3 regions of the Alteromonas sp. Cnat2-8 genome follow, and region 3 is predicted to be linked to each of the others. Evidence: predicted binding sites of a transcription regulator. Region 3 holds the regulator's gene; each other region holds the start of a gene.

Region 1 (4,310 bases), on a different contig from region 3:
ATATCGTAGCTCACCAATAAAAGCACGGGCAGCTGGTCCCAACGTATCGCCGTCTTCAAAAGACAGATAAAGGAGCGCCTTACGCAATGCTGCATTATTATCCAGGGGAAGGGGAACGAGTGTACCGTCTTCAAGCTCATCTTTAATGATTGCTATAGGCAGCCACGCAAAACCCAACCCCTGAGCAATAATATCTAATGACGTTCTAACGTGGCTTACGGTCCAGCGTTGCTCTGCACCTAACCAGCCCACATCAGCTTTACGCTCCGCAGATGAATCCCTTACCACAATTTGACGATGCGCTTTTAAGTCTTCCAGTGTGAGCGTTCTATCTAATTGGTGTAATGGATGGTCGGCGTGAGCGACAGCTGCAAACTCAATTTCGCACAAGTCTTCGCTAAAGCCATTAGGAAACACGAAAGGAGAGATGCCTAAATCAACTTTACCATTGCTCAAAAGTGAATTTGCGCCACTGAGCACAGTTTCTTCTATCTCGATACGAAGGAGCGGGAACTCAGCAGAAACTTTCGCTAGCACGTTATAAAGCAATTCAGACGGAAAAATAATATCCACCGCTATGCGTAAAGTTGTTTCTGTGCCAGATTGAAGGCTATTGGCAACGGCCTCGAGCTTGTGCGCTTCGCTCAGCAAAAAAGAGGCACGGCGATACATAAGTTCGCCTTGCGGAGAAAGCTGGACTTTACGTCCAATATTCTCAAACAACGACACACCAATGGCGTTTTCAAGCTTTTGAACCGCGTGGTGAACGCTCGATTGACTTTTGTGAACTTCAGCAGCAGCTTGATTAAAGCCGCCTGCATCGACGACGGCTTTGAACATTCGCCATTGTTCTAACGTAGATTTCAGCATACAGCGCCTTAAAACTCTTAATTAACGATACTTATAGCATACACGTGGTTAAGAAGTCATTTTCGGTTTGCTTGGTTTATTGTGGGTACAGGGCATGTCACCACCGAAACGTTCTCATAGCCCATTTTTATAAGTTGCTCTGCTGCTAGTTTTGCTCGAATGCCCGATGCACAGTGAATATAAAGTGGCGCTGAAGCATCTTTAAACTGTTCCAGTGCCTTCATTTCGAGCACGCCGCGTGGTATGTGAAGCGCAGAAGGTACGGGCTGATTGGCAACTTCGGCACTCTCCCGTACATCAATCAGTATACCGCTATTGTTTCGGCACTCACTGGCCGCTTGCTCCGCAGATACAGTGCGTAAGTTATCGTCTATGTTTTCTATTCGAGTCTTCATGTCTATAAGCATACTTTTCCTTTTTGCCTAAACTTGATTAAAATAAGTAAAATCTAATATATTGATGTCAGCGTAATAAAACAATGTAAAATACAGGGATTCGTCGCATAAATTGGCAGGTCGGCAAAATGTCTTATACTTTAGTATAGTAAATGGCTAAATTGGTGCCGAAATACTTTACAGATAGAGAGTGCTTATGTCCGAGGATATGGTAATAGGTTCAGATGATATAATGGAACACGCTGCGGAAGCCGAGATCTTCCTAAAGCAATTCGCGAATAAAACACGCCTTATGGTGCTTTGTTCGTTGCTGAAAGAGGAAAAATCGGTAACCGAACTTCTCGAAGTTGTTAGCGTCTCGCAGCCAGTGATTTCTCAGCATCTTGCTTTATTGCGAGAATCAAAGATGGTGGCCACAAGAAGGGAAGGTCAAACTATTTACTACCGCTTAGCAGACGAGCGCGTCAAGCGTTTGATTGCTTTGATGTACGAATTTTTCTGCGAGTAATCTACTTTTTGTATCCTAAGCTACAATGTCCGCCTTCAACAACGGACATTGTAAAGTTCCTAACTAAAAATCGCCAACAGTGACATTCTTCGGTTATTAATTTCCGTTTTTATTCAATTGCTCGCAAAGCATAGGCACATAGCCTTCTTCAGATATTTTTTCACTTTCCACTTCAGGTCTATCAACCAATTCGTCGTGACTTAAATTGACTACTACGCTGTGCGCCGCCCAGTCGATACTTTCAATATCGCTAGGTAGAAGTGCGAGATGTTTGCCACCCGGAAGCCAGTTGTTGGTATCTACCACTAGCATGATTATCTTCCAGCTCTCGGTGTCAATGACGAAGTTACTGATGTGGCCAACGTTATCAGTGGTTGTAGCAACTTCATATCCACCAACTTCGCCCACTGCTCTTAGGTGGTTGGTGCTCTTTTTCGGGTTTTCAGCTTCAGACTCTTCAGCGCGCTGTAATTCGACCAGTTCATTTGGATGTGCGAACTCCCCCCAAGCTCCTGGTCCAATCCAATAGTATCCGTAACCAAAATATTTGAAGAGATTTTCTTCGTATTCACGTGACACAGGCTTATGTTCGTCAATAGAGGGGCTGTTTTTTAATGTATCAACTGTCATATTGATATGAACAGACTCACTATCTTCATCTAACTGTTTAACAGATATAGGTGATATCACCACTTTACGGCTAAGCGGTAGCCAAGTATTGGTATCTGCGACCAAGTAGCGAACAGTGAAGGTTTCGTCATCGAAAAGGATATCGCGGATGCCGCCCACTTTGTCATCTAGGGCATGTATAGAAAAGTGAGTAAGCTGTTTTGAACTAATGATCATCGTTGCGCCTCCTTTGCATGGGCTCGTTTTTCAGAATGAAATGCACAATTCACTGCACATCACTCTGTATTACTACTAAGTGTAGACAGTCCTTAATGTTTCTTCATTTTGTTCTTGTCTGAAGTTGATTGAGATCATTTGTTCAATAACAAAAAAGCTCGCCGGAGCGAGCTTTTTAGTAATGCTGTAGCATTATGCTACATCGAATTCTTCATCAGAGTAGTCTTCATCATAGTCTGATTGGTTACTCGCACTGCTGTGAAGGGTGTAGAAGTGCTTTTTGCCCCTTGCTAATCTGACGTATTTCGCCCAGGCTTTTTCTAGGTTATTGCTAGCTTCAACTTTACCCGTAACGAATTCGACGAAGTGTCTCTCATCATCACTTTCAGGCGACAATTCGCCACTTTCAAGTCCTAGCAGTGTTTTGCCGTAGTGGGTTAGAAGATCGGCTTCAGTAATACTGAAGTCACCTGATTTACGAAAACCGTATGGAAACTTCTGACGGTCAATATAAGGTTTTGCAGATTGTCGAATAGCTAAACTTTTCATGTTGTACCCAACGTAATGTTTTGTTCAGCGCACTTTTAAGATAATTAAAAACGAAGATAAAACAAAAGATTTTTCTCTTATCAATAAAAAATTTTTAACGGTATAAAATCTAACACTAAATTTTAGATTACGTTTGAAAAGTATACAGAAAGTGCGAGGGGATAACCTCAAACGTGAGATGCCTAAGTTTTTGAAATTAAAATAAAATGTAAGCTTTTATTTATTGGCCCTGCAACGGGCGTCGCTATAACACGAGCGTAAATGAGTTGGACGTTAAAAGTCTATGAAAATCACTGATGGGAATAATCAAAAATTCTTGTCGCTACGATGATTAAAATTCGTTTTCTATTTTGTCGCTTAAGATAATAATTGAGGTGTGTTAACAACCCAGAGAAGTCAATGAGTAAAGACTATCGTTACCAGCGTGATGAATGGGACTCGGTAGAAGAGGAAGATTTTCACGCTAAAAAGCCAAATTCCAAACGTCAAAGTACTGTAAAGGAAAAGCAGAAGCGTGACCTGCAACGCCGTGACAAACAGCGTCGCCTGCACCAAGAAGAGTATTAATTCAGCGAGTTGGTGAAATTTTAATAAAGCGTACCGTTTATAGCGGTGCGCTTCTGTGCTTTTGTGTTTACTTGCCGTATTATCTGTGTCAATTTAGACCCACTTTGATTCGGTTGTACAATAAGCATGGATATACGCTTTCTCACCACCTTTATAGAGGTGGCAAAAACTCGTCACTTTGGTAAAGCGGCTGAAAACCTTTACCTTACTCAATCTGCAGTCAGTGCGCGCATAAAGCTACTTGAAGAGTATTTTCATACCACGCTTTTTATTAGGCAACGCAACAGTATACAGCTCACTCAATCTGGTGAGAAACTTCTGCCTTACGCTAGGCAATTATGCGCAACGCTAAACGAAGCAAAACAAGAGCTCCAAATTCAATCCTCTGAATATGTTGTTTGCGGCGCAACACAGCTGGCGAGCGAGCTGTTATTGCCTCAGATGCTCAGTCACCTACACAACTCGTTTCCCGATTGGTCAGTAAAGGCTGAAGTTCTTACGTTAGATACCCTTTCGCGACAATTGCACGAAAGGGTGACAGACTTATCATTCTCCACTGAACCGTTGAAATCTGA
Region 2 (4,310 bases), on a different contig from region 3:
AGCGATTTCATAGCGAGCCAAGCGGTCTTTAATATGAACCATGCGCTGTTTCGCATCTGCGGCATATTTGCTATCTGGATATTGTTGAATCAGTCTGCGGAAATCTTCAAACGCAGCACGAGACTTCGACGGGTCTCTATCCGTACGGTCAATATTCATTAACTCTTGGAAAAGGTTGCTATCTGATTCCATGTTAGTTAATCCACGCATGTAATACGCGTAATCAACATCTGAATGGTTTGGATTCAGACGAATAAATCTGTCGATAGTGGCAAGCGTTTCTTCGTTTTTACCTGACTTATAATAGCTATAAATAAGGTCTAGCTGTACCTGATGGGATAGGGGACCGAACGGGTAGCGCGAATCTAGCGCGCTTAACGTTTGTGCTGCAGCGCTGAAGTTACCTACTTCCATGCTCTGCTTTGCTCTGTCGTACAGTTGCTGCGCACCCATGTTAGCTAATACGGCTTTTTCTTCATTATCTGAAGAGCTACATCCTGCGACAGATACCATAGCACCCAATAAAACGGGGGCCAGTAGACGAAATGATTTCATAATAATTCTATTTTCCTGCTAAACAGTTTTAATACTTCGCTGTCTAAGCTCATGTGTTAAACAACAACACTTTAATTGCATTCTAACGTACTAACGATGAGAAAAACCATACAAAAACGTAAACAAGGCAGTGTACAGCGTGAATACTTGTTATAATACCCTTTTTTAGACGTAATCAATGGTGTTATGACACAGTCGCCGAACACAATACAATTAGAAGCTTCAACGGAAGCTGCGCATTTTGGTTTACGGTTAGATCAGGTTTTGGCTGATTTGTTCCCTGAATATTCTCGTTCTAAGCTAAAAACTTGGATCCAAGATGGGAATGTTGCTGTAAACGGTGAAGTAATCACCGTGCCTCGCCACAAAATGCAAATGGATGAACTTGTTACTGTACAGGCCGAAATGGATGTACAAGTAACGAGCGAAGCGCAAGACATCGCGTTAAACATTGTTTATGAAGATGAACACATCCTAGTCATAAACAAACCAGCAGATTTGGTTGTGCATCCAGGTGCAGGGAACCCAAGCGGTACCGTGCTAAATGCCTTGTTAAATCATTGTCCAGAGATAGACAAAGTTCCACGTGCGGGCATTGTCCATCGCCTTGACAAAGACACGACGGGGTTAATGGTAGTAGCAAAAACAATTCCTGCTCAAACGCATCTTGTTGACCAACTTCAACGTCGGGAAATGAGTCGTGAATACGAAGCCGTTGCCTTAGGTACGATGGTCGCTGGTGGTATTGTAGATGCGCCTATTGGTAGACACGCAACAAAACGTACGCATATGGCAGTACGTGAAATGGGCAAACCAGCGGTCACTCATTTTCGTGTTATCGAAAAATTTCGCGCATACACGCACCTGCGTTTGAAGCTTGAAACTGGCCGTACGCACCAAATCCGCGTACACATGGCCCACATTAAGCATCCTTTGCTTGGCGACCAAGTTTATGGCGGGCGTCCTCGTCTTCCTAAAGGGGCGTCAGAAGAATTTATCGCTGCGCTTCGCGGATTCCAACGTCAGGCGTTGCACGCCGCACAGCTCTCGCTGTTTCACCCTGAAACTGAAGAGTGGATGACGTGGAAAGCTCCCCTACCTCAAGATATGCAGGACTTGCTTAAAGCCGTGAAAAAGGACACCGCGGACAATCCACAAGATATGCTTTAATAAGTAAGGCGAACTTATGACATTGTCAGCTGCAAATTCACCTATATCATCCACGCTGGATTTGATTACTCCAGCGTGGTCATGTCCCGCAAATGTTGTTGCATACACAACGACAAGAATGGGAGGTACAAGCATAGGTGATTTTGCAGGTTTGAACGTTGGCGCCCACGTGGGGGACGACCTCCTACTAGTGAAAGCCAATAGAAGCCTAATTCCACATAGTGAAAAGATCACATGGTTGGAGCAAGTGCACAGCAACCGCGTGGTGTCATTGCCGAGCGCAGATACCACCGCTGATGCGTCGTATTCTTCTTCAACATCGCATTTTTGTGCGGTGATGACCGCAGACTGCGTGCCCATTTTATTGTGTGATGAAAGCGGTCAAGAAGTGGCGGCAGTACATGCTGGTTGGAAAGGTCTCGATACTAACATTATCGGAAGTGCTGTTTCACACTTTGGCAGCGATGCAAAAAAACTCATCGCTTGGGTTGGTCCTGCAATCAGCGGGCCCTGCTACGAAGTTGATGTACAGTTGGCGAGTAAGTTTCGCCATATAGACGGTGCCATTGCTAATAGCTCTAATAGAGGGAAGTACTTATTAGATCTGCCTCTAGTGGCACAGGTGCAATTGCAGCAAGCTGGCGTTGAGAATATTACACAAAGTAACTTGTGCACTTACACTGACGAACAGCGTTTTTACTCCCATCGAAGAGCTACGCATCAAAACAAGCGCACGACTGGGCGTATAGTTAGCGTAATAGGCCTGCTTTAAATTGTTTCGAAAAAAGGCGGCAGTTTTAGTCTGATCAAACAGTTGCGCTAGATCAAACTTCATACATTATTTGTTATCTTTTTGGCTAACTTTTTAATCTCATACTTGAATCGCAATTGAGCAGCCTACATAACTAGAACATAAAGAATACCATTCCGCATAGATCATTACCCACTCAGCGAGAGTTAAAATGTTCGTAATCGCGGCGTGTTAACGCAGGTATAGTTGTTCATTAATTAGGTTGAGATTATGAGACTAGATAGATTTACCAGTAAATTTCAGCTCGCAATATCCGATGCTCAATCACTCGCATTGGGGCGAGATCATCAATACATTGAACCTGTCCATTTAATGACTGCCATGCTAAATCAGCAAGGCGGGTCAGTACGCCCTTTGCTTGACCAAGCAAACATCAATGTAAATGCGCTACGCTCAGCACTGAGCCAAGCTATTGAGCGCCTACCTCGTATTGAAGGCATTGGGGGAGATGTTCAATTAAGTAAAGACAGCGGCATTTTGCTAAATCTTTGTGACAAGATAGCGCAGCAGCGAAAAGACGAATACATCACTTCAGAAATCTTTGTTCTAGCGGCGCTACAAGATAAAGGGCGCTTGGGGGAAATCCTCAAAAGCCTGAATATCACTAAAGAAGCTATTGAAAGCGCAATAGACGACATGCGTGGTGGTCAGAAGGTCACGGATCCTAATGCTGAAGATGTACGTCAAGCGCTTGAAAAATACACGACAGATTTAACCGAGCGAGCAGAACAAGGCAAGCTCGACCCGGTCATTGGTCGAGATGATGAGATTCGCCGAACTGTTCAAGTACTGCAGCGTCGAACCAAAAACAACCCAGTACTCATTGGTGAGCCGGGTGTGGGTAAAACGGCTATTGTTGAAGGGTTGGCTCAGCGCATCATTAATGGCGAAGTGCCTGAGGGCTTAAAGAACAAGCGTGTTCTTGCCCTTGATATGGGCGCGTTAGTGGCGGGAGCTAAATATCGCGGTGAGTTTGAAGAACGCCTTAAAGCAGTGCTTAATGAGCTGGCTAAAGAAGAAGGCCGCGTGATCTTATTCGTTGACGAACTGCACACTATGGTAGGTGCAGGGAAGGGCGATGGAGCGATGGATGCAGGTAATATGCTTAAACCTGCGTTAGCCCGTGGTGAACTTCACTGCGTTGGTGCTACAACACTGGATGAATATCGTCAGTACATTGAAAAAGACGCAGCACTTGAACGTCGTTTCCAAAAAGTATTAGTTGAAGAACCGAGCGTTGAAGACACTATTGCTATTCTGCGTGGCTTAAAAGAGCGCTATGAGCTCCATCACTCGGTAGATATTACTGATCCCGCTATCGTTGCAGCGGCAAGTTTGTCGCATCGTTATATTAGCGACCGCCAATTGCCTGACAAAGCCATTGATCTTATAGACGAGGCTGCGTCTAGCATTCGATTGCAAATAGACTCCAAGCCCGAAGAGATGGATCGTCTAGAGCGTCGTATCATCCAGCTAAAATTGGAAGAGCAAGCTCTGGCCAAAGAAACAGATGATGCGAGCCATAAGCGACTTGAGATGATTGAGTTAGAGCGTGAGCAAGCGGAAACCAAGTACGCAGAGCTTGAGAAAGTGTGGCTGGATGAGAAAGACGCCATGCAGGGCACTCAAACCATTAAAGGGGAGCTTGAGCAGGCTAAACTTGACTTGGAGATAGCGCGACGTGCATCTGATTTAAATCGTATGTCGGAACTTCAGTACGGCCGTATTCCAGAGCTTGAAGCAAAGTTAGAGCAAGCGGCTGAAAACGAAACTC
Region 3 (4,310 bases):
AAGTGATGATGATGGGTGACGGTATCAACGACGCTCCAGTTCTTGCCAGCGCTGATGTGGCAATTGCAGTGGGTAATGCCACAGACGTGGCTAAAACTGCCGCCGACGTGATACTGCTTGGAGATCAGCTGCTTTCTGTACCAGAGCTTATTCGAACTGCGCATCAAGTGAAGCAAAAAATAAGGCAAAATATCGGCTGGTCGGTAGGTTACAACGTTTTGATCTTACCTTTCGCCGTATCAGGCCTACTTTCACCGTGGATGGCTGTTGTTGGTATGTCGTTAAGCAGTATCATTGTGGTCACAAACTCAACGCGACTTTTGAGCAAATAGCATGAGTATTATTTACGTATTAATTCCAATCGCCATCATCATTGTTGCCGTCGCTATCGTGATATTCTTTTGGGCGGTGAAAACCAATCAATTTGAAGATTTGGATCGCCAAGGGTATAGCATACTGTTTGACGATGATCTTCCGCCAGAAGAAAAAAAGCTAGCTGAGCAACGCAAGCAACTTCAAGACAGTAAAGTAGACAAAAGCCAAGCGCCACATGGAAGGGATTAACTACTTCTCTGCCTTTCTTATCGGCTTAGCCGGTGGAGTTCACTGTGTGGGAATGTGCGGTGGAATTGTCGCTGCGCTAAGGATGGTATCGCCTAAAGGCGCTTCAGCACTACCCTATACCCTTGCCTATAACATGGGACGTATAGTGAGCTACACCATCGCCGGAGCAATAACCGGGGCACTTGGAAAAATTGCAGCAGATTATATACCTCTTGCCAACTATGCCCTTTCCCTACTTAGCGGAATCATGTTGCTTCTACTGGCGTGTTATTTGGGTAAGTGGTGGACTGGCTTAACAGTGCTGGAAAATGCGGGTAAAGGCCTATTTTCCAAAGTCCAGCCGCTTTCAAAACGCTTTTTGCCATTTAAGACCCCTTTAAGTGCGTTGCCTTATGGTTTTATTTGGGGTTGGCTTCCTTGCGGTTTGGTGTATTCCACACTTACCTGGTCTCTCGCGGCGGGTAACGCGCTAGAAGGCGCTGCTATTATGTTCTTCTTCGGTTTGGGTACATTACCCACCTTGCTCGCTGCAAGCGCTGGTAGCCAATATATTGTTCGAAGTTTTCAACATAACCATTTTAGACAAATTATTGCAGTAATAATGGCAATATATGCAGCTTATCTTATTCATGGCGCAATCGTTTAAAAATGGGTGTATTATTGTCGGGTATTCTTTTAGAGAGCGTGCATTATGAGCAAAGGAAGCCAATTTTCTATTCACTGTCAAAACTGTAGTTTCAGTCACCTGTGTTTACCGGTGGCGTTAAACAAAACAGAAATCGAGTCTCTTGACGATATTATTGAACGCAAGAAGCCGCTTCATAAAGGTGACACGCTGATTCAAACTGGTGATAAATTCCGTTCTCTATTTGCAGTGAGAACCGGTTCATTCAAATCATTTGTGACTAATACCGAAGGTGAAGAACAGATTACCGGCTTCCACTTTCCTGGTGATATTATCGGTTTCGATGCATTAAGAGAGAACAAACACCAAAGCTATACTTCTGCGTTAGAAACTGCCATGGTGTGTGAGCTTCCCTACGAGACCCTCGACGAAATGTCAGTGCAATTTCCAAAGCTACGCCACCAGATCATGAGCTTCATGAGCGCTGAAATAAAACAAGATCACGACATGATCATGCTTTTAAACAAGCGAACTGCAGAAGAGCGCTTACTGTATTTCATCTCACACCTGTCGCAACGCTTTGAAGAGCGTGGCTTTTCCCATAGAGAATTCCACTTAACCATGACGCGCAACGAAATTGGAAACTATTTAGGATTAACGATTGAAACGATTAGTCGTCTGTTAAGCCGTTTTCAAAAAGACAACATCATAAAAGTAGACGGCAAGCTTATTACTATTTTGGATTTCGATAGGCTAAACACCAAACTAGCGGCGCTTAACGGCCCTAGCGTTGTCTGCGGTTAGTCCTTTTTAAGTGTTAAATAAGGCGCGCACTAAGCGCGCTTTTTTGTAACCTGTGTTAGCCACCTATCTACCCTTTCAGCGCCACGCCGGTTGCTCCATATTCAATTAGGTAGGTTCACTCATGGTCGCCTCGTAAAATTCTTGATCTAAAACAACTTACGTTTTTCCCAATGTCGTTTATAGTTAGTATTAGAAAGCTTCGATTTCGACAGCCGCTACTAAGTTTCGTAGTTAGGGGGACGTTATGATTGAGTGTAAACGAATTCTGGCCGTGGTAGATGCCGAGCGCGATAACCAACCTGCACTAAGCCGAGCTTATGAACTCGCTTCAAAAACAGGCGCTTCAGTTACCGCAATGATGGTGGTATACGACTTATCTTATGATATGACGACCATGCTTAGCCCGGATGAGCGCGAGTCAATGCGCGATGCAGTTACAAAGGAGCATGCAAAATGGCTTGCCACCCACTTAAGAGAACAAGGATTCACTGAAACTGATATCGTTGTAGAATGGAATAATCGTGCGTATGAGTCGATTATTTACTACACCCTAAACAATCAGATAGATTTAGTGGTAAAGGCAACCAAAAAGCACGACGATCTTGCTTCTGTTATTTTCACCCCCACCGACTGGCATTTAATGCGTAAATGCCCTCGCCCAGTATTGCTCGTTAAAGAGCACGACTGGCCAGAAGGAGGAGAGATTATTGCTGCAGTAAACGTAGGCAGTGAAGACGATGAGCACGCCGCACTTAACGATAAGCTCACCCTCATTGCTAACGACTACGCCTCTTTATTGAAAGGTAGCGTAAATTTGGTCAACAGTTACCCTTCTACACCACTTAATATCGCCATAGAAGTACCTGAGTTCGACCCCGATACCTATCACGACGCGGTAAAAAATCATCATTTAAAAGAAATGCGTAGTCACGCGTTAAAGTACGGTATTCCTGACAACAAATGTGTAGTAAGAGAAGGCCTTCCGGAAAAAGTTATCCCGCAAGTGGCAAAAACACTGGATGCAGAGCTGGTTGTTATTGGTACCGTTGGCCGTGTGGGCATTTCAGCGGCCCTAATTGGTAACACTGCAGAACACGTGATCGACGAACTCAATTGCGATGTACTTGCTATTAAGCCAGATGGATTTGTGTCGCCGTTGTCGGTGTAGTCTTTTTATTAGTACTACATAGCACGTGTTTGCCGTTACTTAGCGGCCAACACGGTATGTCACCAACAAATTTAACTTCACAAGCATGGTCTCGAAAAGCCGCTTTAATGTATAATGGTGGCTTTATCACAAACCAAGCTAGTTAATTATGAGTTTAGGCACAAACAGTGCTGACGCGTCGCCATTAAATGCTGCGCAAAGTAAGCAAAAGTACAACTTCAACAAACTTCAGAAACGACTTCGCCGCAATGTGGGTAAAGCCATTGGCGATTTCGGTATGATTGAAAACAACGACAAAGTAATGGTGTGTTTATCTGGCGGTAAAGACAGCTACACCATGCTAGATATTTTATTGTTTTTAAAGAAGATTGCGCCTATTCACTTTGATATCGTTGCGGTTAATCTTGACCAAAAGCAGCCTGGTTTCCCAGAACATATCTTGCCTGAATATCTAGAAAGCATTGGCGTTGACTACAAAATTGTAGAAGAAGACACCTACTCTATTGTTAAAGACAAAATTCCAGAGGGAAAGACAACATGCTCTCTCTGTTCTCGCTTGCGCCGTGGTATTTTGTACCGCACGGCAAAAGAGTTAGGTGCGACTAAAATTGCATTAGGTCATCACCGCGACGACATGCTAGAAACGTTTTTCCTCAACATGTTTCATGGTGGCAAGCTTAAGTCTATGCCGCCAAAGCTAGTCAGCGATAACGGTGAACACATCGTTATTCGTCCATTGGCGTACTGCACAGAAAAAGACATCGAGAAATATTCTCAGGCCGCTGAATTTCCGATTATTCCTTGTAACCTTTGTGGCTCACAAGAAAACCTACAGCGCCAAAACATAAAGGCTATGCTTCAAGACTGGAACCGTCGCTTCCCAGGTCGTATAGAGTCGATGTTCCGTGCGCTTCAAAACGTAGCGCCTTCACACTTAATCGACAGCAACCTTTATGATTTTAAAGCTATAGCTACACAAGAAGGCCCGGTAGAAGACGGTGATATCGGGTTCGATGAACCTTCTTTCACTACAGAAAATAGTACGGACTTCAGTGATGAAGATAATACTATTGAAGTAATAAACATTATGGAACCTAAGTAAATGAAAATTGGACTTGCGCTAGGTGCCGGTGCCGCAAGGGGCTGGAC

The links. The regulator FNR, encoded in region 3, switches genes on or off when oxygen is low (the NO sensors DNR and NnrR bind a similar motif). The targets are predictions, from matches to a motif close to TTGATCTAGATCAA.
Region 1: a site for FNR is predicted at 2,744-2,757, ahead of MHN00_RS17155 (PRC-barrel domain-containing protein). Genes of this name have one in related genera too.
Region 2: a site for FNR is predicted at 2,540-2,553, ahead of clpB (ATP-dependent chaperone ClpB). Genes of this name have one in related genera too.

What each region holds. Positions count from the first base shown of each region.
Region 1 is NZ_JAKREX010000006.1:288,557-292,866, forward strand. It holds gene MHN00_RS17140 (LysR family transcriptional regulator) at 1-870, opposite strand, end outside; gene MHN00_RS17145 (rhodanese-like domain-containing protein) at 927-1,277, opposite strand; gene MHN00_RS17150 (metalloregulator ArsR/SmtB family transcription factor) at 1,462-1,773, shown strand; gene MHN00_RS17155 (PRC-barrel domain-containing protein) at 1,870-2,619, opposite strand; gene MHN00_RS17160 (DUF413 domain-containing protein) at 2,812-3,168, opposite strand; gene MHN00_RS17165 (hypothetical protein) at 3,568-3,735, shown strand; gene MHN00_RS17170 (LysR family transcriptional regulator) at 3,862-4,310, shown strand, end outside.
Region 2 is NZ_JAKREX010000002.1:828,909-833,218, forward strand. It holds gene MHN00_RS07790 (outer membrane protein assembly factor BamD) at 1-555, opposite strand, end outside; gene rluD (23S rRNA pseudouridine(1911/1915/1917) synthase RluD) at 742-1,725, shown strand; gene pgeF (peptidoglycan editing factor PgeF) at 1,742-2,497, shown strand; gene clpB (ATP-dependent chaperone ClpB) at 2,747-4,310, shown strand, end outside.
Region 3 is NZ_JAKREX010000004.1:106,511-110,820, reverse strand. It holds gene MHN00_RS11425 (heavy metal translocating P-type ATPase) at 1-332, shown strand, start outside; gene ccoS (cbb3-type cytochrome oxidase assembly protein CcoS) at 334-564, shown strand; gene MHN00_RS11415 (sulfite exporter TauE/SafE family protein) at 551-1,210, shown strand; gene fnr (fumarate/nitrate reduction transcriptional regulator Fnr) at 1,256-1,993, shown strand; gene uspE (universal stress protein UspE) at 2,238-3,161, shown strand; gene ttcA (tRNA 2-thiocytidine(32) synthetase TtcA) at 3,310-4,263, shown strand; gene MHN00_RS11395 (patatin-like phospholipase family protein) at 4,264-4,310, shown strand, end outside.